3 regions of the Pantoea sp. X-Soil-OKNW-713 genome follow, and region 3 is predicted to be linked to each of the others. Evidence: predicted binding sites of a transcription regulator. Region 3 holds the regulator's gene; each other region holds the start of a gene.
The links. The regulator CRP, encoded in region 3, controls carbon source genes, mostly activating them, when cyclic AMP is high. The targets are predictions, from matches to a motif close to ATGTGANNNNNNTCACAT.

Region 1: focA (formate transporter FocA) is a predicted target of CRP. The motif match lies at 3,636-3,653, and genes of this name have one in related genera.
Region 2: AC6I8R_RS03975 (CdaR family transcriptional regulator) is a predicted target of CRP. The motif match lies at 3,236-3,253, and genes of this name have one in related genera.

What each region holds. Positions count from the first base shown of each region.
Region 1 is NZ_AP035995.1:1,483,162-1,489,031, reverse strand. Features, by position in the region: gene aroA (3-phosphoshikimate 1-carboxyvinyltransferase) at 1-111, opposite strand, end outside; gene serC (3-phosphoserine/phosphohydroxythreonine transaminase) at 195-1,280, opposite strand; gene ycaO (30S ribosomal protein S12 methylthiotransferase accessory factor YcaO) at 1,595-3,358, shown strand; gene focA (formate transporter FocA) at 3,711-4,571, shown strand; gene pflB (formate C-acetyltransferase) at 4,645-5,870, shown strand, end outside.
Region 2 is NZ_AP035995.1:891,980-897,849, reverse strand. Features, by position in the region: gene dapD (2,3,4,5-tetrahydropyridine-2,6-dicarboxylate N-succinyltransferase) at 1-31, shown strand, start outside; gene AC6I8R_RS03985 (DUF3461 family protein) at 306-698, shown strand; gene AC6I8R_RS03980 (alginate lyase family protein) at 726-1,982, opposite strand; gene AC6I8R_RS03975 (CdaR family transcriptional regulator) at 1,979-3,139, opposite strand; gene degP (serine endoprotease DegP) at 3,388-4,827, opposite strand; gene dgt (dGTPase) at 4,965-5,870, opposite strand, start outside.
Region 3 is NZ_AP035995.1:4,041,005-4,046,874, forward strand. Features, by position in the region: gene AC6I8R_RS18910 (hydrolase) at 1-384, shown strand, start outside; gene AC6I8R_RS18915 (YheU family protein) at 387-605, shown strand; gene AC6I8R_RS18920 (phosphoribulokinase) at 667-1,536, shown strand; gene AC6I8R_RS18925 (OsmC family protein) at 1,628-2,032, opposite strand; gene crp (cAMP-activated global transcriptional regulator CRP) at 2,335-2,967, shown strand; gene AC6I8R_RS18935 (YccS/YhfK family putative transporter) at 3,026-5,101, shown strand; gene argD (bifunctional acetylornithine/succinyldiaminopimelate transaminase) at 5,103-5,870, opposite strand, start outside.

The DNA.
Region 1 (5,870 bases), 2.6 Mb from region 3:
TTTTGCCAGCGCTGCCAGCAGCAGTGCACGGTTAGATACGCTCTTGGAACCCGGTAGGTTTACCGTGCCATCAACACGAGCAATCGGTTGTAGTGTCAGGGAGTCCTGCATGTGAAACTCAATCTCCAGAAAAGAAGAAACCCCGTCTGAAAACAACGGGGTCTGGTACCAGTCAAACTGGCATATATGAATAATTAAGCGTGGCGACGCTCAAAATCGACCATGAAATCGGTCAGGGCTTTTACACCTTCCAGCGGCATCGCATTGTAAATCGAGGCACGCATACCACCAACCACGCGATGACCTTTCAGCGCATGCAGGCCAGCTTTGAGCGATTCTTCGAGGAATACTTTGTCCAGCGCAGCATCTGCCAACTGGAAAGGCACGTTCATACGTGAACGGTTTTCCGCCGCAACATCGTTACGGTAGAAGTCGCTGCGATCAATCACACCGTAAAGCAGATCAGCTTTAGCCTGATTCTGCTTGTCCATATCGGCCACACCACCTTTCTCTTTCAGCCATTTGAAGACCAGGCCAGAGAGATACCAGGCAAATGTCGGTGGGGTGTTGAACATGGAATCGTTCTCCGCCAGCACCTTGTAATCGAGAATGGACGGCACATAGCTGTGTGCTTTGCCCAGCAAATCTTCACGTACGATAACCAGCGTCAGGCCTGCCGGACCGATATTTTTCTGCGCACCCGCATAGATTACACCATAACGGCTGACGTCAATCGGGCGTGACAGGATGGTTGATGAATAGTCGGCCACCACCACTTTGTCGCCAAAGTCTGGCTGTTCATCAATCGCGATACCATCGATAGTTTCATTTGGGCAAAAATGCACATAAGCCGCATCATTGCTCAGTTGCCATTCGCGCATCGGCAGAATCGCACGCTTACCATCACGGGTGGTTTTTACATCAATGGTATTTGGCGAGCAGTATTTTTCCGCTTCTTTAATTGCACTGTGCGCCCAATAGCCGCCATCAATGTAGTCAGCAGATTTAGCGGCACCCAGCAGGTTACCAGGGATAGCCGCAAACTGCGCACGCGCACCGCCATGACAGAATAAAACTTTGTAGTTGGCGGGGATTTTCAGCAGATCGCGAAAGTCTTTCTCAGCCTCTTCCGCCACCTGAATAAATTCTTTACTACGGTGACTGATTTCCATCACCGAGGTGCCTAACCCGTGCCAGTTTGTCAATTCTTGTTCTGCACGACGGAGCACTTCAACCGGCAGCATCGCTGGACCGGAGCTAAAATTATAAACCTGCGTCATTTCCCCTCACCACTGTCATATCGAACGGTTATGAATACCCTACCGGTTTTATCATTGCCTCTGGATGGCTGCAATCATTTATCCAACCGCGATCACATTTCCAGAGCCAGCTCCACCGCAGCTTATGTCATAAATGTAATCGACAATGGAATTTTGTGAGGTTTATCTGCGAAGTAAAATCAGAATGCCGCCAGGCGGATAAAAACCCGTAACATAAGCGAGAGAGAAACTTCGCCAACCGAATAGCGAATTGCGTGCAAAACCCGTATTATTGCGCGCTTTACGCCCACCCCATTGACTTAGAGAGCGCCATCATGACGCAAACTTTTATTCCAGGTAAAGACGCTGCACTGGAAGACTCCATTTCACGCTTCCAGCAAAAATTGCAGGATTTGGGTTTTAACATCGAAGAAGCCTCCTGGCTGAACCCTGTCCCTCATGTGTGGTCAGTCCATATTCGCGATCGTGACTGCCCGCTGTGCTTTACCAACGGTAAAGGTGCCAGCAAAAAGGCCGCGCTGGCTTCTGCGCTGGGCGAATACTTTGAGCGCCTCTCAACCAACTACTTCTTTGCTGACTTCTGGCTGGGTGAGTCCATCGCTAACGGCGAGTTTGTCCACTATCCCAACGAGAAGTGGTTCCCCTTACCTGAAGATGGCAGCCTGCCAGCAGGGATCCTCGATACTCGCCTGCGTGAATTCTATGATCCTGAAGATAGCCTGAGCGCGAGTGACCTGATCGACCTGCAATCCGGCAGTGCTGAGCGTGGCATTTGCGGCCTGCCCTTTACACGTCAGTCAGACCAGCAGACCGTCTATATCCCGATGAATATTATCGGCAACCTGTATGTGTCCAACGGAATGTCAGCAGGTAACACCGCTAACGAAGCGCGTGTACAGGGACTGTCCGAGGTGTTCGAGCGCCATATTAAAAACCGCATCATTGCTGAATCCATCAGCCTGCCAGAAATTCCTGAAGCTGTTATGCAGCGCTATCCTGGCGTGGTTGAGGCCATCGCACGTCTGGAAGCTGAAGGCTTCCCGATTTTTGCCTATGACGCCTCCCTCGGCGGTAAATACCCGGTGATCTGTGTGGTGCTGTTCAACCCGGCGAACGGCACCTGTTTCGCTTCATTTGGTGCACATCCTGATTTTGGTGTGGCGCTGGAGCGTACCGTTACCGAGCTGCTGCAAGGTCGTGGCCTGAAAGATCTCGACGTGTTCACGCCGCCAACCTTCGATGATGAAGAAGTTGCCGAGCATGCCAACCTGGAAACCCACTTTATTGATTCAAGCGGTCTGATTTCCTGGGATATGTTCAAAGACGATGCCGACTATCCGTTTGTTGACTGGAGCTTTGCTGGCAGCACACACGAAGAGTTTGACACGCTGATGGCTATCTTCCGCGCTGAAGATAAAGAAGTGTACATCGCCGATTACGAGCATTTGAGCGTGTATGCCTGCCGCATCATTGTACCGGGCATGTCTGATATTTACCCGGCGGAAGACTTGCTGCTGGCAAACAACAACATGGGCGCACCGCTGCGTGAAACCCTGCTGGCCCTGCCGGCGAGCCAATGGGAGCCGGAAGCCTATCTGGATCTGATCACCCAACTGGATGAAGAAGGTCACGATGACTTTACCCGTGTTCGCGAATTGCTGGGTCTGGCATCGGGCAAAGACAATGGCTGGTTTACGCTGCGTATTGGCGAGCTGAAAGCCATGCTGGCACTGGCTGGTGGTGACCTCGATCAGGCACTGATCTGGACTGAATGGACGATGGAATTTAACCAGTCAATCTTCAGTGCTGAGCGTGCTAACTACTACCGTTGCCTGCAAACCCTGCTGCTGCTGGCTATGGAAGAGGAACGCGATCCGGTTCAATACCACCGCGCCTTTATCCGTATGTACGGTGAAGCAGCCGTTGACGCGGCATCAGCCGCTATCAGCGGTGAAGCGCCGTTCTACGGCCTGCAAGCCGTAGATTTAGATTTGAAAGCCTTCCCGGCCCATCAGTCGTTGCTGGCAGCTTATGAAAAGTTACAGGCGGCCAAACGTCGTTATTGGTTAGCGAAATAAATAGCCTTATTTTGCGGTAAAAGGTCAGATAATGCCCAAAAAGGCGCTGAATAACTTCAGCGCCTTTTTTTATTATCAGCGGTTTTACCTTTCTCAGGAAAATTTCAGATAACATTTTAGACTCAAGCAATAATATTCGTTAACAATTCAGCTTTTCCATCGTTGCGTTTCTCAACAATATTTGCAAATATTAAAAAATATTTATTTGATAATATTCAATTGGTTAATGCGGTTTCGCTTGCCCAATAGCCCCTGACACCCCCACCCCACCGGCCAAATATGATCCATATCAAATCCTGTCCTATACTCCTTTGTTAGTATTAATCCCAGATAATTCCTGGAGAGCGTTAGTGTGAAAACTGACAACCCGTTTAATTCATTATTACCGGCGGCAATGGCAAAGGTTGCTGAAGATGCCGGGGTTTATAAAGCCACTAAACACCCCTTAACCACCTTCTTTCTTGCCATAACCGCTGGCGTATTCATTTCTATCGCTTTTGTGTTCTATATCACCGCCACCACCGGTAGCGGCACGATGCCTTACGGCATGGCAAAACTGATTGGCGGCATCTGCTTCTCTCTGGGATTAATGCTGGTGGTGGTGTGCGGTGCTGACCTTTTCACCTCCACCGTGCTGATTGTGGTGGCTAAAGCCAGCGGTCGCATCACCTGGGCACAGCTGGGGCGTAACTGGTTAAATGTTTATATCGGTAACCTGATTGGCGCACTGTTTTTTGTCGCGCTAATTTGGCTCTCTGGCGAACATATGGTGGCAAACGGCGCGTGGGGCTTAAACGTTCTGCAAACTGCTGACCATAAAATGCACCATAGCTTTATTGAAGCCGTTAGCCTTGGCACCCTTGCCAACCTGATGGTGTGCCTGGCGGTATGGATGAGTTACTCCGGCCGCAGCCTGCTCGACAAAATGGTGGCGATGATTCTGCCTGTCGCTATGTTTGTTGCCAGCGGCTTTGAGCACAGTATCGCTAACATGTTTTTGATTCCGATGGCGATCATGATTCGCGACTTCGCCAGCCCGGAGTTCTGGCAAATGGCCGGAGCCAGTGCCTCACAATTCCAGGCGCTCAGTGTCGGTAACTTTATTGTCGACAACCTTATTCCTGTCACCATCGGCAACATCATTGGTGGTGGCCTGTTAGTCGGATTGACCTACTGGGTTATCTACCTACGCGGTGATGACCCGGTACATTAATTAAGTATTGAGTACGGGCACGCCTGATCGCGTGCCAAACGTGAAAGTTTCCCTAAATAAAGGCAGGTATATCATGACCGAACTGAATGAAAAATTGGCGGCAGCCTGGGAAGGATTTAACGCGGGCGAATGGCAGAACGGTGTCAACGTACGCGATTTCATCCAGAAAAATTACACCCCTTATGAAGGCGACGAGTCATTCCTCGCAGGTGCCACCCCGGCAACCACTAAACTGTGGGATAACGTGCTGGAAGGCATCAAGATTGAAAACCGTACTCACGCTCCGGTTGACTTCGATACCGACCTTGCTTCAACCATCACTTCACACGATGCCGGTTACATCAACAAGTCACTGGAAAAAATCGTTGGTCTGCAAACTGAAGCCCCGTTGAAACGCGCCATCATCCCGTTTGGCGGTATCAAAATGGTGGAAGGCTCCTGTAAGGTTTATGGCCGTGAACTGGATGCCTCACTGAAAAAAGTCTTCACTGATTACCGTAAAACCCATAACCAGGGCGTGTTTGATGTCTATACCCCTGACATCCTGCGTTGCCGTAAATCCGGTGTACTGACCGGTCTGCCAGATGCTTATGGTCGTGGTCGTATCATTGGTGACTATCGTCGCGTTGCGCTGTATGGCATCGACTACCTGATGAAAGACAAAGTTGCGCAGTTCAATTCACTGCAAAGCGACATGGAAAACGGCGTCAATCTGGAAGCCACTATCCGTCTGCGTGAAGAGATTTCTGAACAGCACCGTGCGCTGGGCCAGATCAAAGAGATGGCGGCTAAATATGGTCACGATATCTCTCTGCCTGCCACCACGGCGCAGGAAGCGGTGCAGTGGACTTACTACGGCTACCTGGCTGCGGTTAAATCACAGAATGGTGCGGCGATGTCGTTTGGTCGCGTGTCTACCTTCCTTGATGTTTACATCGAACGTGATATCAAAGCAGGCAAGCTGAATGAAGCCGAAGCGCAAGAACTGATTGACCACCTGGTCATGAAACTGCGTATGGTGCGCTTCCTGCGTACGCCGGAATATGATGAGCTGTTCTCTGGCGACCCGATCTGGGCAACTGAGTCCCTGGCAGGTATGGGCGTCGACGGTCGTACTCTGGTCACCAAAAGCACCTTCCGTTTCCTGAACACGCTGTACACCATGGGTCCATCACCGGAACCAAACATGACCATCCTGTGGTCAGAAAAACTGCCGATTAACTTTAAAAAATATGCGGCAAAAGTCTCCATCGATACTTCATCACTGCAATATGAAAACGATGACCTGATGCGTCCTGA
Region 2 (5,870 bases), 3.1 Mb from region 3:
TATTAACGAGCTGCTGCGCACCATCGACTAAGGCGAATTTGCCTTAAATTAACTAATCCGACGGGTCTGTAATCAGGCCCGTAATTTTTTCTTTACACTGCCTGCCAAACAACCTGTTTCTCACCGCGAATTAACAAGTGCGTTTATTTTTCAAACAGGTCATAATCCGCGCCAGTTAACTCAGGCCGCGCGATATTCATCCCGATTTTTGTCTACAGTTGATTAAGCTGGTTGCTGCGTTTTAGCCGCATCCCGAATGATGATAGTCCTGCGCGCTCCCCCCACTTTTGATGGAATATAAAGCTATGTATGACAACCTGAAAAGCTTAGGTATCAGCACCCCTGAAGACATTGACCGTTACAGCCTGCGTCAGGAAGCCAATAACGACATCCTGAAAATCTATTTCCGCAAAGATAAAGGTGAGTTCTTCGCGAAAAGCGTGAAGTTCAAATACCCACGTCAGCGCAAAACCGTGGTTGCCGACCACAGCAGCCAGGGTTACAAAGAAGTTCAGGAAATCAGCCCTAACCTGCGTTATGTGATTGATGAGCTGGATCAGATTTGCCAGCGTGATCAGGTTGAAGTCGATCTGAAACGCAAAATCCTGGCCGATCTGCGTCATCTGGAAAACGTGGTGTCTAATAAGATCGCTGAGATTGAATCCGACCTCGATAAACTGACTCGCAACGGTCGTTAATTTCGCCTCACGCTTTTCTCAGGCCAGCTATTGCTGGCCTTTTTTCTGCCCATAAGGCAACGAAATCAACCAGGTATCACGCTGCGCCTGCTCTACAGCCCCGCGCGCTGAACCGCTAAAGGCGGTCCAGTCAGTGCGGGCGATGGCGGATTCCCAGCGCGTTTGGTGCAAACTGTTATCCGCCAACGACAACAAAGGAATGATCCTCTGGCTGACACGATCGCGGTTTTTCCACGGCCAGGGTTTAACCGGATCGCTATAAGGGGCGAGCGCCGCCAACGCGGCGAGTAACGATCCGCCCTGTGCGTTCTGATAATGCCAGAGATCACCGTTGCCACTTTTCTGTGCCAACTGCGCGAGGGCGGTCAGCGCCTGCAAATTAAAATAGCTGTAATGAAAAGATCGGGTGCGCGCCAGTTCATAGGGTTGGCTGCCATCGGCCCGGATCTGTTGATCAATTTTTCCACGCGCCAGGGTCACCATCGCCCGCACCGCAGCATTATCCCCAAGATACCAGGCGATGCCCGCCAGCTGGGTACAGTACCAGCTACCGTGATTATTGGGCGCTGCCGCTTCCTGTTGTGCGAGCGGGCTATGCTGTAACCAATGCAGATAGTCGCGAAACCAGCGTTCTACCCCCTGCTGATCGGCCGCTTGCCAACCTGGAGAGGTTCTCAGTAACTGCAAGGCATCCACTACTCGGGTCGCAAAATAGCGCCCGTCGAGCACCCCGGTATGACGCCCATCCGCTATCCCAGGGACACCCTGCGCAAAGTTAAGGTTGGGATTCATTCGACTGGCAGGATCGATAAACCAGTGGCGCACCAGCGACTGTGCTTTATCGGCATAACGCTGCTCACCGGAGAAGTACCAGGCAAGCGTCAGTGCCTGCACATCAGCGCTAAAGCGTGCCAACCGGACACCATCGCTCTGATCATTTTTGCTGGCTGGATTCACCATACCGTCGCGTCGCAGCCACGGCAGGCCAGCGGGTTGTGACGCGTCTGGCCACCAATAGGCGCTCAGACTGAGATAGTCATGCTTCGAACCGCCTGGCGGTAACAGCCCTTTATCAATGACGCTGGGATCAGGATGCTTCAACGCCTGTTGCGCTTCCCGCTGTAATTGTTGCCACGCCGCCAGCGTTGGCGACGCAGCCCGGTGCTGCGCCAGTTGTTGCTTAACCTGCTGTAAATCACTCAGCGAGAGAAAAGCCAGCTCAGTCGCCTGGCTAAAACCGCTACATACCCATAGCGCGAACGCCAGTATCCCAGCCCGTTTCATCCGCCCTGCTCATCAAGTTGCAATGCCACGTACAATAACAGGCGATCGTCAAAGTTGCCGAGATTCAACCCGGTGAGTTCCGAGATACGATTCAGACGATATTCCAGCGTATTACGATGGATAAACAGCGCACGCGCCGTAGCGCTGGGTTGTACGTTATGGCTGAACCAGGCGATTAAGGTACGCCGCAGCAAACCATTGCTATCCATATTTTTCAGTTTCGCCAGCGGTCGGGCCAGCTCATTGGCCTGCCAGCCACCGCGTAAGCTATCGAGCAGTACCGGCAACACCAAATCCTGATAGAAATAGCTGCGTTGTTCCGGCATACGCTGTTTGCCGACCATCATGGTGGTACGGGCGGTACGATAGGAACGTGCGATGCTGCCGGGACCGGTAAAATAGTTCCCCAGCGCAATACGCATGCGCAGATGCCCGCTCTCTTTCATACGTTGTAATAACTGCTCAACCCGACGCCGATGATCGTCCTGATCATAGCGACCATGCGCATTCAGTGCCGGTTTCAGTACCACCATTTCGGTGAGCGAGACAATGGCAATCAGGTTATCGCGCTCGGGGGTAGTCAGCAGCGTTTGCAGTTGCTGCAATTCCGACATGGCGCTATCGACACCAAGTTGCCCGCTGTCCACCTCGACCACCGCAACCACACGCGGTTGATTAAGATCGATACCCAGCCGTTGCGCCCATTCGCTCAACGCCGGTGACAGGGTTTCGCTGCGTACCAGGTTGAGAACCAACTCCTCGCGCAGGCGGCTATCCTGCGCCAGCATATGCAGCAGCCGTGCCTGTTCCAGCATCATCTCTGCGGTCATGCAAACCAGTTCACCGTAATGCCGTAACGCTACGGGTTGCCCGGTCAGACCGATTACACCTACGATTTCACCATCAATACGCAGCGGCAAGTTAATCCCCGGGCGTACACCATGCAGATGCTTAGCCACCGCTTCATCGATGTCTACAACCCTGCCCTGCGACAGTACCAGCAGCGCACCTTCGTGCAATTCGCCAATACGCTCGCGGTCGCCACTGCCAATGATGCGGCCACGGGCATCCATCACGTTGACATTGCTGTCAATAATTTTCATGGTGCGGGCAACAATGTCCTGAGCCAGTCGCGCATCAAGATGATAGGTGGCCATTAATCACTCCAGATAAAAGGAACTGCCGACAGAATACGCGCCCGCTTAACGGCTGGCATTGTGCAACTGCACATAGCCGGATAGAGATTGCGGGAATTGCGGGGGAGGTCACATCTGTGATGCTTGTGGCGGCACGATTTATCGTGCGAATTTTGGCACCAGGTGCAAAACCGCGCGTTAAATCGCGTCGTTACATTTTCTGCATAAAAAAGGCGGACCGAAGTCCGCCTTTGCTTAGCTACAAGAGATTACTGCATCAGCAGGTACAGGCTGTTGTCGCCGCGCTGGACATTCAACGCCAGTACCGAAGGTTTGGTGTCGAGGATCTTGCGCAGTTCGCCCAGATTCGCCACCGACTGCTGGTTCACACCGAGAATCACATCGCCTTTTTTCAGGCCGATCCGCGCCGCGGCACTGCCCGGTTTCACGCTATCAACTCGCACGCCTTTCTGGCCGTTGCTGTCGACATTACTCAGATCTGCACCTTCAATGCCGGTATAGATCGTAGCGGACTGTACTTTATCCTGAGTGCTCTGCTGCAACTCCACAGTGACGCTTACTGGTTTGCCGTCACGCAGCAGACCGAGTTGCAGCTTAGTGCCAACCGGCAGTGAACCGACTTCAGCACGCAGTGCTGAGAAGCTGGTCAGCGGTTTGCCATTCATCGACACCACCACATCACCGGCTTTAATGCCCGCTTTCGCGGCAGCGGAATTCGGCAGAACCTGGCTTACAAAGGCACCACGCTGCGCATCGACTTTCATCGCTTTCGCCAGCTCGGAGTTCAGCTCGGTACCCATGATCCCCAGCTCACCGCGTTTCACCTGGCCATACTCGACCATCTGCGCACTGAGGTTTTTCACCATATTACTCGGGATGGCAAAACCAATACCGATGTTACCGCCGTCCGGAGCCAGGATCGCGGTGTTGATACCAATCAGTTCACCGTTAAGGTTCACCAACGCACCACCCGAGTTACCACGGTTGATCGCAGCATCGGTCTGGATAAAGTTTTCATAGTTCTCAACGTTCAGGCCGCTGCGACCCAGTGCTGAAACGATACCCGAAGTCACGGTTTCGCCCAGACCATAGGGGTTACCGATCGCTACGGTGTAATCGCCCACGCGCAGGTTATCTGAATCGGCAATCTTAATCGCCGTCAGGTTTTTCGCATCTTTCAGCTGGATCAGCGCAATATCCGACTGCGGATCTTTACCAATGACTTTCGCATCATAACGGCGTCCGTCACTCAACTGCACCTGGATTTTTGTCGCATTTTCAACCACATGGTTGTTAGTCACCACGTAGCCTTTATCAGCATTGATCACCACGCCAGAACCCAACGCGCGGAATTTCTCCTGCTGAGTGTTATCACCGCCGCCGCTGTTATCACCACCACCCCCCTGGCACATCGGTGAGCTTTGGAACGGCGAACCGTCCTGGCAGAACGGTGAGTTATCACCAAAGAACTGCTGGAATTGCTGCGACATACGCGGCGTCTTCACCGTGGTGCTCCCTTCCACGCTGATACTCACCACGGAAGGCATCACTTTTTCCAGCATCGGTGCCAGGCTGGGCAGCTGTTGGCTGGAGGAAGAAGCTGTCTCCGCCGCGAAAACACTGACAGGGCTTAACGCCATGCCAAGACTAAGTGCCAGTGCACTTAACATTAATGTGCTTTTTTTCATTCATCTGTGTCTCATATAAGATTTACGTCCGGACCATTGCTGTGGTCGTGATGATGAGATTAAATTGTAAGCGCGAAGTTCCTGATAAAGTTTTGGGTAAAAGTAAAAAATTATTCTTCGTCTTTACAAAACTTCTCTTATTCTACCGCCATCAAACGGCGGTACTCATCCCAGGCATAAAGATCCGTCATTCCGCTGATATAGTCCTGAATCAGGCGTGAACGATAATAGCGTTCCCACAGCAGGCGTTCATATTTATGCGCCACAATTAAGGTTCGCATTTTTTGCTGATAAGCTTTGCGATGTTTCCCGGATAGTTTATGAAACAGGCGAGTCTCAATCGGATGTTTGGCTAAGAAATCATCATTCATCAGGGTGGTAAACTGCTCATAATCGAGCAACATTAATGACTGATAAATTTCCAGTAACCCTTTAATGACACGATAGCCTTGCAATTCCAGTTGTTCGACTTCGGGATGATTAAACACCTGCTGGCGCGCAACCGTTTTAAATAACATCAACAGGCGCCCTTCCTCACCATCATCCTCCAGCAGAGCATGATTAAAATTCCCTGTAAAAATAGCCGGTAAGTTATCGATAAAGCGCCGTACGGCATGACTGACTAACACGTTTTGCACGTTAACACGTAGCGCCATAAAAAACTGGTCGCCTTTGGTGCGCCATTTCTTCTGGCAGGCTTCTTTCCACGCTTCACCAATGGTGCGGCTGAATGCATCACCAGGTTTTACCGGCCCCCAGGCTTTGAGCAAATAATCGTACAGCGTGTCGACATTAAAGATGTCTTTTTCTACCGCATCATCGAGATCGGCAATGCAATAAGAAATATCGTCAGCGGCTTCCATTATCCAGGTCAGCGGATAGCGATGATGTTCAGGAATATCGGTAGCCGCACGAAGATCGGCGACATATTCCCTTTCGGATAAATAAAAACCCGGCTTTTTCATTAATACGCTGAACTCAGCCGGTTTATCGCCTTGCCACCAGGCGGGGGCGGTATATTTTAAAATACAGGCCACCTGAGC
Region 3 (5,870 bases):
GCTAAACGTAAGCTGAAGGCCTGGCCGGGCACCCTGCCGGTCGATTTACGTGAACTGCGCGCCCTGCGCCGCCTGCGCGACTTTGACGATGCCGTCACCTCCAGGGCGCACGGCTTTGTGGATGCAGGCGATTATTATCATCGGGCCAGCGCGATGCCGCTGCTGACCGGGGTACGCAAACCGCTGCTGATCATCCATGCTAAGGACGATCCCTTTATGACCGACGCAGTAATACCGAAGCCGGAGCAACTGTCGTCCTCGATTCAATATCAGCTGACACAGCAAGGCGGCCATGTCGGCTTTGTTGGCGGTACGCTGCTACGACCGCAAATGTGGCTGGAACAACGCGTGCCGCAGTGGTTATCAACTTACCTGGATGTATGATCGTGATTATTCCGTGGCAACAACTTGAAGCTGAAACGCTGGAAAACCTGATCGAAGCCTTTGTATTACGCGAAGGCACCGACTACGGTGAACAGGAGCGCAGTCTGGCGCAAAAAGTCGCTGATGTGCGTCGCCAACTGGAACGCGGTGACGCTGTGCTGGTGTGGTCAGAACTGCACGAAACCGTCAATATCATGGCACGCGGTGAATTTCGCGGCTAATGCACATCCCGGCTTTTCGTGCTAACAATGCTCATCGCCGGACTTCACAGGGAGCTTTGTTATGTCAGCCAGGCATCCGATCATTGCCGTTACCGGTTCCAGCGGCGCCGGAACCACCACCACCAGCCTTGCCTTCCGCAAAATATTCCAGCAGTTGAACCTGCATGCGGCGGAGGTCGAAGGTGACAGTTTTCATCGCTACACGCGCCCTGAGATGGACATGGCGATCCGCAAAGCGCGCGACCTTGGCCGTCATATCAGCTATTTCGGCCCGGAGGCCAACGATTTTGGCCTGCTGGAGCAAACCTTTAAGCAATACGGTAAAACCGGTCTTGGTCAGTCGCGCAAATATCTGCATACCTATGACGAAGCCGTGCCGTGGAATCAGGTGCCGGGCACCTTCACCCCGTGGCAGCCGCTGCCGGAAAACACCGATGTGTTGTTTTATGAAGGCTTGCACGGCGGGGTGGTGACGCAGCAGCACAACGTGGCTGAACACGTCGACTTATTGGTAGGTGTGGTACCGATCGTCAACCTTGAGTGGATTCAAAAGCTGATTCGCGACACCAGCGAGCGCGGCCATTCACGCGAAGCGGTGATGGATTCGGTGGTGCGTTCGATGGAGGATTACATCAACTTCATCACCCCGCAGTTCTCACGCACCCATATCAACTTCCAGCGCGTACCTACCGTCGATACGTCTAACCCGTTTGCTGCGCGTGAAATTCCATCACTGGATGAAAGCTTTGTGGTGATCCATTTCCGTGGTCTGGAAGGTATTGCCTTCCCCTATCTGCTGGCGATGATTCAGGATTCCTTTATCTCGCATATGAACACCCTGGTGGTGCCCGGCGGCAAAATGGGGCTGGCGATGGAGCTGATTATGACGCCGCTGGTGCAGCGACTGATTGAAGGCAAACGCATCGAATAATCAAACATAACCGTAACGGCGCGATTTATTGCGCGATCCCGAGATCGCTGCGGGAAAAATCCGCACGATAAATCGCTCCGCTACGTTCGTGCTAAAGTTCGATAACCTCGTAACTGTGGGTGATTTCTACCCCTTTGCCCAGCATAATCGCCACCGAGCAATATTTCTCAGCCGACAGATCAACCGCTCGCGCCACCGCTTTATCGCCCAGCGCTTTGCCGGTAACAATAAAATGCAGGTTGATATGTGTGAAAATGCGTGGCGCTTCTTCACGACGTTCCGAGGTCAGTTTGACCTCACAATCCTTCACATCATTGCGCCCTTTTTGCAGGATCGACACGACGTCAATCGCGCTGCAACCGCCTGCCGCCATCAGCACCATCTCCATCGGGCTCGGTGCTTTGTCGCCCGAATTGCCATCCATTAATATCTGGTGACCTGATGAGGATTCTCCGAGAAAGGTAAGCCCTTCCACCCATTTAACCCGTGCCTGCATTATTCTTTCTCCTGAATAGGCTGATTTGCCGCCAGAGTACGCTTTCACCTGAGAAACAGCAATCCAGACTAATCGCCCTTTTGCTGAAGCGAGACAACAGAAGACAGCTAGCAAAAGCTGTGCTACAAACAGAGCTGAAAATATTTTCGTCGCAATAGACGAAGGCGGGAAGAATCAGAAGCCTGGCTTAAGAGTCCACCCGAATAATTTTCCTTAACAGGAAGCGCTCTACGATTTCACCGCCTGACAGGGAAAACTGCCCCCTGTGTTTTGGGCACGATTACAACAGAGGATAATAGCGAATGGTTCTCGGCAAACCGCAAACAGACCCTACACTCGAATGGTTCCTGTCCCATTGCCATATTCACAAATATCCATCCAAAAGCACCCTGATTCATCAGGGTGAGAAAGCGGAAACGCTCTACTACATCGTGAAAGGTGCCGTTGCGGTGCTGATCAAGGATGAAGAAGGCAAAGAGATGATTCTCTCCTACCTCAATCAGGGGGATTTCATCGGCGAGCTTGGCCTGTTTGAAGAAGGTCAGGAACGTAGTGCCTGGGTACGAGCCAAAACTGCCTGCGAAGTGGCTGAAATTTCCTACAAAAAATTCCGTCAGCTGATTCAGGTAAACCCGGATATTTTAATGCGTCTTTCGGCGCAGATGGCGCGTCGCCTACAGGTGACATCAGAAAAAGTGGGCAACCTTGCCTTCCTTGATGTGACCGGTCGCATTGCGCAGACGCTGCTCAATCTGGCCAAACAGCCCGATGCCATGACCCACCCGGACGGGATGCAGATCAAAATCACCCGTCAGGAAATTGGTCAGATCGTCGGATGCTCACGCGAGACAGTTGGCCGTATTCTGAAAATGCTGGAAGATCAAAACCTGATCTCCGCACATGGTAAAACCATCGTCGTTTACGGCACCCGCTAATTTCTTCTCACCCACGGCGTGATGGCAGCATCACGCCGTTTTTGTCTGCGATGAGCTGATGTGGCGTCGAATCATCTATCATCCCGAAGTGAACTATGCCCTGCGGCAAACGCTGGTGCTGTGCCTGCCCGTGGCCCTCGGCTGGCTGTTTGGCGACCTGCAAAAAGGCTTGCTGTTCTCCTTAGTGCCCGCCTGTTGCAACATCGCCGGTCTTGATACGCCGCATAAACGCTTTTTTAAACGCCTGATTATTGGTGGTTCCCTGTTTGCGACCGGCAGCTTTCTGATCCAGTGGCTGACGGATTATCACGTCCCCCTGCCGCTGATTCTGCTGGTGCTGCCGTTATTAGTGGGCGTGACGGGTGAGATCAGCCCGTTGCATGGCCGCTTGTTGCCTGCCACGCTGATTGCCTCCATCTTTACCCTGAGCCTGGTGGGACGTATGCCGATCTGGGTGCCGCCGCTGCTCTATATCGGCGGGACCTTGTGGTATGGGTTGTTCAACTGGTTCTGGTTTTGGCTGTGGAAAGAGCAGCCGATGCGCGAGTCGCTGAGCCTGCTGTACCGTGAGCTGGCGGATTATTGCGATGCCAAATATACCCTGTTGACGCAGCTGACCGACCCGGAGAAAGCGCTGCCGCCGTTGCTGGCGCGCCAGCAGAAAGCGGTAGATCTGATCACCACCTGCTACCAGCAAATGCATATGCTGTCGGCCAGCCGCGATAACAGCCACAAACGCCTGACGCGTGCCTTTCAGGTGGCGCTCGATTTGCAGGAACATATCTCCGTCAGCCTGCATCAGCCGGAAGAAGTGCAAAAGCTGGTGGAGCAGAGCCATGCAGAAGCGGTGATTCGCTGGAATGCCAAGACCATCTCCGCCCGTCTGCGCTTGCTGGCCGATGCCATTTTGTATCATCAGCTGCCGGAACGGTTTCAAATGGATAAGCAGCTGGGTGCGCTGGAAAAAATTGCCCGCCAGCACCCGGACAATCCGGTGGGGAATTTCTGCCTGTATCACTTCAGCCGCATTGCGCGCGTGCTGCGCACCCAGAAACCGCTGTATACCCGTGATCTGATGGCCGACCGCCAACGGCGTCTGCCGTTTTTTCCGGCGCTGCGCAGCTATCTGTCGCTGAAATCCCCCGCCTTACGCACCGCTGCACGTTTTGCCGTGATGCTGATGTTTGGTAGCGCGCTGGCGCTGTTCTTCAACATCCCCAAACCTTACTGGATTCTGATGACCACCATGTTCGTCAGCCAGAATGGCTACAGCGCCACGCGGGTAAGAATTCAGCACCGAGCGCTCGGCACCTTTGCCGGGCTGTTGATTGCTGCCGCCTCGTTACGCTTTGACGTACCGGAATCCATCACCCTGTTGTTTATGCTGGCGATCACCCTCGCCAGCTATCTGGTGACACGTAAATATTACGGCTGGTCAATGATTGGCTTTACGGTGACGGCGGTGTATTCGCTCCAGTTGCTGTCGCTGAATGGCGCGCAGTTCCTGCTGCCACGCATGATGGATACGCTGATGGGATGTCTGATTGCCTTTGGCGGCATGATTTGGCTGTGGCCGCAGTGGCAGAGCGGCTTACTGCGTAAGAATGCGCACGATGCGCTGGAAGCCGATCAGGAAGCGATGCAGTTATTGCTCGGACCGGAGCAGTCACCGGAGAAACTGGCGTATCAGCGCATCAAGGTCAACCAGGCGCATAACGCCATGTTTAACTCGCTGAATCAGGCGATGACCGAGCCGGGCTTCAATTCGCAGTACCTGAAAGATATGCGGCTCTGGGTGACGCACAGTCAGTTTATTGTCGAACACATCAACGCCATGACTATCCTGGCACGCGAACATACCATGCTGACGCCTAAGCTGGCGGAAAGGTATCTGCAATCCTGTGAGATCGCGCTGCAACGCTGTCAGCAGCGGCTGGAGCATGATGGCCCCGGTAACGACAGCAATATTCTGGAAGCACCGGAAAACATCAATGAGGGGGCGGTAACGATTGTCGAGCAGCATGTGAAGCGCATTCTGCAACACCTGAACGTGATGCACACCATCTCTTCTCTGGCATGGAGCCAGCGACCACATCATGGCCGCTGGCTGACCGGGCTACGGGTGAAAAACTGAGTTATGCCGCCAGCACCTTCTCGATAGCCACTGCGAACCGCGCCATACCCTCTTCGATATCGGTCGGTTCAATCACCAGTGACGGTACAAAACGGATCACATCATTGCCAGCAGTCAGGATCATCAGTCCTTCGGCAGCAGCGGCATGCAGAATGTCACGCGCTTTGCTGGCATGCTGCGGCTTCAATGCCGCACCGATCAACAGACCTTTGCCACGAATATCCGTGAACAGGTCAAATTTGCTATCCAACGCTTTCAAGGCTTCCACAAACTGCTGACGGCGTGATTCAACACCGTCCAGCACGTCAGGGGTGTTGATGATGTCGAGCGCCGTTTCGGCAATCGCACAGGCCAGCGGGTTGCCGCCGTAAGTGGTGCCATGCACGCCGGGTGCCATCACCGAGGCGATTTCATTGGTGGTCAGCATCGCGCTTACCGGGAAGCCGCCGCCCAGCGCTTTCGCGGTGGTGATGATATCCGGGGTGATGCCGTAGTGTTCGTAAGCGAACAGCTTGCCGCTACGGCCCATGCCGCTCTGCACTTCGTCCAACACCAGCAGCGCGTTGTGCTCATCACACAAGGCACGCAGGCCCTGCATAAACTCAGGAGTGGCAGGCATCACACCGCCTTCGCCCTGAATCGGTTCGACCACGATGGCGCAAGTGTGATCGTCGATCACCGCTTTTACCGCCGCCAGATCGTTGAAGGGAACATGCACGATATCAGCCGGTTTCGGGCCAAAGCCGTCGGAGTATTTCGGCTGACCACC